4 regions of the Peribacillus sp. RS7 genome follow, and region 2 is predicted to be linked to each of the others. Evidence: a T-box and tRNA genes for the amino acid it is inferred to sense, from the RefSeq annotation. Region 2 holds a T-box; the other regions hold tRNA genes.

Region 1 (2,202 bases), 820 kb from region 2:
TCATCCGGTTCAGCTCCAAATGGTTGATAGTATGACTTTCGATCGAAACCCCATTCCTGCTCATCTCCAACATTTGATTTTCAGTCAGGTGATGACCTTTATCAATGGACTTCCCAATCATGAAGATGGTTGCTTTCATATCATATTCTTTTAATATGGGGAAAGCTTCCGTGTAGTTATCTGTATAGCCATCATCAAAAGTAAGCCAGACGCACTTATCACTTGGCATCCGATTTTCGGTTAAAACGAGGAATGCTTCTTTAGGGGATAATGTATAGTAACCATTCTCCCGAAGCCAAGTCATTTGTGATTGGAATTCCTCTCTTGGAACCCGTAGGCCATTACCTTCAGAAATGCTATGATACATCAATATTGGAAACTGAACCGCGGAATCGGCCCTTATCCAGTTTCTCGTATCGATTTGTTCCGGTTCGTCCTTTGAATCCTGTCCGGTGCCATTCTCCGCTGCCTCAACCACTTCAATGTCATCTTCCGCAATCGGCGCAGCCCTCTTTGTGCCTATACCCTCTAAAATCCCTTGTGAGCATGCAGGTAAAATTAATATCCCCAGCAATGCCACAAACAGTAAAACTCTGTATTTTCCCACTATCATTCTCCTATTTTTTTCTAGTATAATAGTACCAGAAAACCAACCAATAATAAAGTATTCCATTTAATGAAAAAAAAGGAAAAAGCAGAAATAAGAGACCCGCTAAGCGTTTAGATGATTTTTTCATAATTATTATTGCTATTAGCTTGAAAAGTTTGCCTATAAGAAATATAATAAATAAGTCGTCGACTTTTTTTATATGTCCCAGTAGCTCAGCAGGATAGAGCGACAGCCTCCTAAGCTGTAGGTCGTAGGTTCGATTCCTATCTGGGACGCTAATTTTAAAACCCTGTTACAATGCGGTATCTCCGCGTCGTAACAGGGTTTTTTCTGTTGGTATGGCCTTACCTATTTAGGCTTTTGAGGGGCTTCCAATATGTAAAGGTCGGATTTCTATACCGGTATGAGAAAAGCCGGAAGTATCGGCGATCAATACATTATGAAATTAACCATTTAATATTCGTTCAAAACTTTTTGACTCTGTTTAAAGAAATGTTTTAATTAATGATGTTTTTCGATATATATATCCACAAAAAAGTAATATTTTTTTGAAATATATGTTTTAACCTGTCCCATCCGGGTAGATAACTACTGTAAGACATTCTCACCAAAGGAGATGATGTGCACGATGAGTACAATCAGAAGCCAATGGAACAAAGAGAATGACGCAGCGGTGTTTAGTCCCGGTGATCAGCGTTAGAGTCAATTGAAGCGTTAGTCGATAACCAAAATGGGAATTACTAGTCTTCTCGCCCAAAGGAGGAGGATACTGATCATGAGTATTTACAACCTATGGAATCCAGAGAATGATGAAGCAATTTTCAGTCCGGGTGATCAGCAGACATTCAGTACGCTTACACTAGCAGATACGGATAAATACACACATACAACTGACGAAACACTTGAATATGAATTACACGGCACCGTACTGAATGAAATTTAACCCGAAGCAGTGATATATGGAAAAGGATGGAGCGAATGCTCCATCCTTTTCTGCTGTCTTTTACTTTTATATGGATTTCGCCACTTCATCAAGCGGCAATCTTTTGTCTGGAAAGATGGACCTGCCCACAATGAATTTGCCCACCCCGCCCCATGCAAATACCCCCCAAAAAAAAGGCCCTTTCACTATTAAGCTTAAAGTGAAGGACCCTTTTCTTTTATTTATCGAATTTCAGTTTGGCCAAAGCATCCGCTAAGGCAGTATTGATCGGCTCTTCTTTATTTTGCTTTTTCATATAATTGGAGACTTCATTTTTTGATACTTTTTGATTTTTATTTTGCCCTCTTCGTTTATTGTAAGAAGAAAGTTTTTCGTGAAAACCGCATTTACAGGTGAATGTCTGTGCTTCTCCTTGACCGCGCATTTCCATCTTTTTGTGACATTGTGGACATCTGGCATTTGTTACACGTGAAACACCTTTTTTGTGGCCACATTCACGATCCTGACAGACAAGCATTTTTCCCTTTTTACTATTCACTTCAAGCATCAGCTTGCCGCAATCAGGACATTTCGTTCCTGACACGTTATCATGCTTGAACTTTTGGTCACTATTTTTGATTTCTTGAACGATATTTTTGGCATAGGTGCG
Region 2 (2,202 bases):
TAAGCACCTTCGGAAAGGGTAAGTAAGCCTTTTTCATTCAATTCCTCGACAACAACATCCATCTTGTCATTGTAAAACGCTTCGCCAGCATAGGTATCAAAACGGATGCCCAATAAATCATAAATCGTATCGAATTCTTTTAAAGACGCATCCCTGAACCATTTCCATAGTGCCAGTGCCTCCTCGTCTCCATCTTCAAGCGACTTGAAGCTAGCGCGTGCTTGGTCATTCAACGATTCATCCGTTTCAGCCATAGCATGGAACTTCACATAGATTTTCAATAATTCTTGAATCGGGGAAGCTTCGATTGCCTCTTTGTCTCCCCACAGCTTATACGCGACAATCAATTTGCCGAATTGCGTGCCCCAATCCCCTAAATGATTAATACGCACGGCATTGTAGCCATTTTTTTCAGCAATGTTAGCCAGTGCATTCCCTATGACCGTTGAGCGTAAGTGCCCCATGGAAAAAGGCTTGGCAATATTCGGGGATGAATAATCAATCACGACATTTTCCTGTACAGGCTGCTTCGAACCATACTGCTCCTTCTCACTTAATATGGTTTGCAGCACATTTTCCGTCACCATCTTTTGATTGACGAAGATATTCAGATAGCCACCCACTACGTTCACTTCGTGGATCAATTGACCGTTTAATTGCTCAGCTATTTCAGACGCAATAACTTGAGGTGATTTTCTAAATTTTTTTGCAAGTGTAAAGCACGGAAAGGCGACATCACCTAACTCAATTAATTTAGGCTTTTCCATTAATTTTTCTATTTCACTTGCCTGCAATTCATTGTTTAAAGCAGTTGAAATTAATGCTGCAATTGTTTTATTCATCGTCATTTCCCCTCCTAAAAAAACAAAAAAGCCCCCGTCTCTAAATAAGAGACGAGAGCATAGATTCCCGTGGTACCACTCTAGTTGCCACAAATCGTGACCACTTTCCATTGTTAACGAGGTGACTCCCCGATGTTCCCTACTAAACGTTTCAAGAAATTTCTCCAAAGTGCGCTTCATTCATCCGTCCTGCATTAGGCTCACACCGTCCCTAACTCGCTTTCCATTTCAAAATGAACTACTCTCTTTATCACAGAATTTTCAATATTATGATTTAATCCATCGTACACAATTTAAAAATACGTGTCAACACAGGATTTCAGATCCAACCGGTTATTAAGCCTCAATATGACTAACCAGCCGGTAACTTCATTTTATCCTTTATGGTTGAAAAATATTTCCTTACGGTACCAATTGGGTTTCTTTGCTGATTAGATGGTTCATTTGTGGTTTGACCATCGGCTAACAGGCCTAACACTCCCATTTCCCGGGTATTATTGTTGGAAGACTCATCTGTAAGTTCGGGGGAGTATATACGCTCGCCATCCATTATTCTGCGAATCGAGCAGGCTAACTCTTCGCTCGGGCCATCCTTCAATAAATAACCACTTACATTAGCTTTTAACGCAAGTTGAAAATAACCAGTCCTTCGAAATGTCGTTAATATAATCACTTTGCATTCAAATGAATTTAAAGCTTCTGCTGCCTCAAGTCCGCTCATTACAGGCATCTCCATATCCATGATACAAACATCAGGCTGTAATTGGTTCACAAGAGTGATCGCTTCTTCTCCATTACTGGCTTGCCCGACAATTTCTATATCTTCTTCAAGATTGAGTAGAGAACTTATTGCCTCTAACAGCATTTGCTGATTCTCTGCAATGACAATTCGAATCATTTTAAGTTCTCTCCTTTATCGAGTCGCTTATATGAAGCAAAGACTCCCCCTAATCCAAGGATTATTAAGGGAGTCTGGAATGATTCATGAACGTTACAGTTCAGATTTCACTTGAGCGGAAACGCTTTTTTTCGTTAAATATTTTATGTCTTTGAAGCCAACAAAATTCTTGTTTTTCTCATCCCATAAACGGAAACGGAGTGAGCTCAAGCTTGTCGCAAGAGTAATCGTTGGAACGTTCTCTAATGGCTGCGTATTATTGTGCGCCATTTCCAATTTATAGTTAGGTACCCTTGGACTTAAATGGTGAACATGATGGTAACCGATATTACCAGTAAGGAACTGCATCAGTTTTGGAAGCTTATAAAAAGAACTTCCTTCCACTGCTGCCAATACATATTCCCACTCCTCATTTTCTTCAAAATAAGAGTCCTCAAATGTATGCTGGACGTAAAACAGCCA
Region 3 (2,202 bases), 580 kb from region 2:
GAGGCATTGGAAGAGTTCGTTCAGCAAGAGGGTTAAAAGAAGAGGATGCCTAAAAGTGCATCCTTTTCTTTTATATTCTTCAGATTAAGAAAAAAGCTCCGAAAGTCGCTTAAGACGACTTCCGGAGCCTTTTTGTATAATAATTATTATTTAGAGTCTTTTTTATCATCAAGAGCGCTGCGTGTGATTACTTTGTCAATCAATCCATATTCAAGAGCCCTTTCGGAAGTCATGAAGTTATCACGCTCCGTATCTCTTTGAAGGACTTCAATAGGTTGACCAGTACGTTCTGCTAATATTTGGTTCAGTTTATCTTTCAAGTGAAGGATACGGCGGGCTGCAATTTCAATTTCAGTAGCTTGACCTTGAGCTCCTCCAAGTGGTTGGTGAATCATGACTTCACTGTTTGGCAACGCATAACGTTTGCCTTTTTCACCAGCTGCCAATAGGAATGCACCCATGGAAGCAGCCATACCGATGCATACAGTGGATACATTAGGTTTGATATATTGCATAGTATCGTAAATGGCCATACCGGAAGTGATGCTTCCACCGGGGCTGTTGATATATAGAGTGATATCTTTTTCAGGATTTTCTGCTTCTAAAAATAGTAATTGAGCTACAATTGAGTTGGAAACATTATCGTCAATTGCACTTCCTAGCATAATGATCCGGTCTTTTAATAAACGGGAGTAAATATCGTAGGCACGCTCCCCACGACTTGTTTGTTCGATAACTGTAGGAATTAAATTCATGTTCATTTCCTCCTTCGATTAAGAGAATCATTTAAATTCTTTATGTATGTATGATACACTTTTTGGTCAATTTAGGTCAAACAAAACAAACCCTATAATGGATAATTTGTTCGACAATTTTCTGGCCAAGGCTCCTTCCTGATAGATTGCTTTATATATTATGCCGCACAGGGATGAATTTCCACATTACCCATAATACCCAAAAGGCGAAGTTTTAAACCTGATAACCCTTGCAAAGGATGGGATTCTATCATATAATGAAGTCTGTCGAAAAAATATTTTCTATTACGCCCTCGTAGTGCAACGGATAGAACGCAAGCCTCCGAAGCTTGAAATGCAGGTTCGATTCCTGCCGAGGGCATTACCAATCTTCTGCTTAATAAAGTGGGGGATTTTTTATTGGCCATTTTTAAAAGGTCGCATCAATTGGGTTCTTGCGGTTTTTGATGGATTTACTCGATTTCCGTAAAATTCCATCGAATCTTGCTATGTCAGCTTTCTTTGGAAAATATTCGCCCACACCTTTGAAAAATGGTGATTTTTCAATAAAAGTAGTTGTGAAAATTGCATTTCTAACATATAGTATTTAAAACAAATACACTATTCAGAAATAAACGTAAGCGTTTTCATGGGTTTTTGTGTAGAATTTTCTCCTGATAATGTAAAATGGAGTGGGGGAGGGATGAATCGATGAGTATGAATATGAAAGCAGGACTTTTTCAACAGCAAACATTAAAGATGGCAATGACCCAGGAGCTAATGCAGGCTATTACATTGCTGCAATACTCCTCACAGGAGCTATCGGCTTTCTTAGAAAATAAAATGGTGGAAAATCCATTACTGTCCCTAGATCAGCCAACATCGGCTTTATTTCAGCCAACCTTTGACCGGAAAAAGGGTAAACGTACTCTTAAAAATACGTATGATGCCAACTATTGGATTGAACAGATCAGTGAAGATACTCTATCGCTTGAACAGCATGTCATGTCCCAGGTGAATCACCAGCAACTTTCCGGTGAGCAGCAGAAGGCAATGCTGCTATTAATTCATAATCTTGATGAAAACGGTTACTTAAGAACTCAGCTGGAGGATATATGTGTTCCAGGAATTTCTTCAGTCGTGTTGGAAGAGAGCCTTTCGATTTTACAGCAACTCGAGCCACATGGAATTGCAGCAAGAAATCTCCAAGAGTGCCTTTTGCTTCAGGTAAAAGCAGAAGGGGTGAATCAGCTGGCAGAATCGATCATAGAAAACCATTTCCTCGATTTTGCTGAAAAGCGTTGGAAAGACTTAAGTAAGAAAATCGGTGTTACAATGAAGGAGATTCAAGAAGTATTTGATTATGTCCAGACGTTGAACCCGCGTCCAGCTTCACTATTTTTTCAGGAAAAACCTTCTTATATAGTGCCGGACGTGGTCGTGGAAGTTCGTGATGGGATACTGCTTG
Region 4 (2,202 bases), 660 kb from region 2:
GAAGAGGAAAGGACAGCGAGATTCTATTGCGCCTTGGCCCTCGCGTCACCCAACCAGGAAACGATTACGGTTTCGGGAACGATGGAAGGCTTGATTACAGAACAGCCTTCAGGAACGAATGGATTTGGTTATGATCCAATCTTTTTTGTTAAAGAACAGGGTAAAACAAACGCCGAATTGACAAAAGAGGAAAAAAACCAAATCAGCCACCGTGCCCACGCATTGAGGGCCCTAGATGAAAAACTTGATTTATTTCTAAAAAGGGAAGAAGGAATATGACGATGAAAGTGCTAATAATGAGTGACAGTCATGGCTTAACTCATGAAATAAGCATGATAACCGACCGTCATAAACAAGAAGTTGCTTCCATGATCCATTGCGGTGATTCAGAGTTGGAAAGAAATGATCCTCACATGGCGGATTTCTTAGCTGTTCGTGGGAATTGTGATCATGATTCGGCATATCCGACTGACATTGTGGAGAACATCGCAGGCAAGCGTTTCTTCATTACGCATGGACATCTCTATAACATAAAGATGACCCTGATGAATTTATCTTATAAAAGTGAAGAGGCCGAAGCGGATATTATTTGCTTTGGTCACTCCCACGCTGCAGGTTCCGAATCGATTGACGGCAAGCTCTTCATCAACCCGGGAAGCATACGCCAGCCGCGTGGACGAAAAGAGAAAACCTATGCCATTTTGGAAATGGGAACAGGCAAACTTGAAATCACCTATTATGACCTTGAAGGAAAAATCGTTGAAGAATTAAGAAATGCTTATCAAATGGAATGAATTCATGTATAATGAACAGGAAGCGTTTTTCCCCGCTTCCTGGTACATAAAAAAAGAAAAAAACTTTTTATGAAAAACCGTTGACTTTCTTTTGATATCCTACTATAATAAGAAGTGTCCTAAGGGAACAGTTAAGGTAATACATAAGTTTTACCGCAACTTATATCATAAATGTCTCAGTAGCTCAGCTGGATAGAGCAACGCCCTTCTAAGGCGTCGGTCGGGAGTTCGAATCTCTCCTGGGACACTAACTTGAAAAAGCCAAAACCTTTTAAGGTTTTGGCTTTTTTACTTTTTGCTTTAAGTGTGAACGAAAATATTGGATGAATATAGAAAGAATGCCTTTCGATTTGCATCCTTTGAACCATTAATGTTCCGTTTTGACGAAAAGAAGTTTTTTATTTCATATTTATCGCAGGTGGATGGTCTTTTTATGTCGAACTTGTTATGGATAAGGAGTTGTTTAAATGAATAAAGATAGATTGTTCAAGTTCATTCAAACTTCCACTCGGGGCAATTTCTTCTCAGTCGAAATATCCGAAGATGGAACTAAAGTAGTCCAATTAGCCAAAGAGTTAGAAAAAGAAGGAAGAATCAAGTTGAGGGAATGCACACGAAAAGATCAAAGTGTTTATCTGGAAGGAATACTTAAGTTTGTGCCTAGCTAATACTTAATGAGCTAACGAAGGACTTATACTACGAATTTCATATGCTCCATGGAAAAAAGGCATCCAACATTGGATGCCTTTTTCTATTTTAATCAAGTCCTATTTAATGTTTGAAGATTCTTTTTAATAGTTTCACGGTTTTTGATTATTGCCGTCTTCAATTCTTCAACGGGTGAACTTTTATCATCTTCTTCACTAAGTTGCTGCACACTTGATTGGTTTTGTATAAGTATTTCAATTGTATCCCGTAATTCTGGCAGTGATACCTTGAATTGTTCGGATAAATGATGTAATGCCTTATGTAAATCGGGGTTATGGATTGAAGGGACAATCCCTTCATGTTCATCTATCAATGATAATCCTCCTCTAAGCTTATTCGCGCTTTTATATAGCATATTATTGAGGGTAGATAATTATACAATGAAGGCTCTATTTCGACATGGGAAATTACACTCGTTAATCAATGGATTATATCGGCATAGTGCCATGGGATCATTGAACTTGGTTGAAATCAGTAAAAGCTCAATTCCCTGACTCCTCGCTTGCAAGGCCTGAATACTTTAGTGAAATTATAAATAAATCAGAAAAAACATTGACATATAGCAAACAAATTAATAATATGTTTATTATATTATAAACTTTACGGGGAAGTGTTTGTTTAATGAAGGACGCTGAAATGTTTTGGAGTGCATCTCAGGATGAGCTTAAACAAGGGTATAGCGAAGAAGGGAATCAATATA

Evidence for each region. A T-box is a leader RNA that pairs with one kind of tRNA and senses whether it is charged. The one in region 2 lies ahead of argS (arginine--tRNA ligase), so its partner is inferred to be a tRNA-Arg.
Region 1: it encodes a tRNA-Arg, which carries the amino acid that the T-box ahead of argS (arginine--tRNA ligase) is inferred to sense. The anticodon was not compared.
Region 3: it encodes a tRNA-Arg, which carries the amino acid that the T-box ahead of argS (arginine--tRNA ligase) is inferred to sense. The anticodon was not compared.
Region 4: it encodes a tRNA-Arg, which carries the amino acid that the T-box ahead of argS (arginine--tRNA ligase) is inferred to sense. The anticodon was not compared.

The regions. Positions count from the first base shown of each region.
Region 1 is NZ_CP168135.1:1,933,351-1,935,552, forward strand. It holds gene ACDZ29_RS09920 (polysaccharide deacetylase family protein) at 1-607, opposite strand, end outside; tRNA gene ACDZ29_RS09925 (tRNA-Arg) at 812-885, shown strand; gene ACDZ29_RS09930 (hypothetical protein) at 1,386-1,553, shown strand; gene ACDZ29_RS09935 (DNA topoisomerase III) at 1,771-2,202, opposite strand, start outside.
Region 2 is NZ_CP168135.1:1,110,554-1,112,755, forward strand. It holds gene argS (arginine--tRNA ligase) at 1-848, opposite strand, end outside; T-box leader at 887-1,105, opposite strand; gene ACDZ29_RS05680 (response regulator transcription factor) at 1,195-1,740, opposite strand; gene ACDZ29_RS05685 (fatty acid desaturase) at 1,834-2,202, opposite strand, start outside.
Region 3 is NZ_CP168135.1:1,694,662-1,696,863, reverse strand. It holds gene ACDZ29_RS08805 (HPr family phosphocarrier protein) at 1-36, shown strand, start outside; gene clpP (ATP-dependent Clp endopeptidase proteolytic subunit ClpP) at 147-755, opposite strand; tRNA gene ACDZ29_RS08795 (tRNA-Arg) at 1,045-1,116, shown strand; gene rpoN (RNA polymerase factor sigma-54) at 1,446-2,202, shown strand, end outside.
Region 4 is NZ_CP168135.1:449,520-451,721, reverse strand. It holds gene ACDZ29_RS02365 (XTP/dITP diphosphatase) at 1-279, shown strand, start outside; gene ACDZ29_RS02360 (metallophosphoesterase family protein) at 282-794, shown strand; tRNA gene ACDZ29_RS02355 (tRNA-Arg) at 968-1,041, shown strand; gene ACDZ29_RS02350 (hypothetical protein) at 1,262-1,462, shown strand; gene ACDZ29_RS02345 (hypothetical protein) at 1,555-1,815, opposite strand; gene ACDZ29_RS02340 (DUF2087 domain-containing protein) at 2,124-2,202, shown strand, end outside.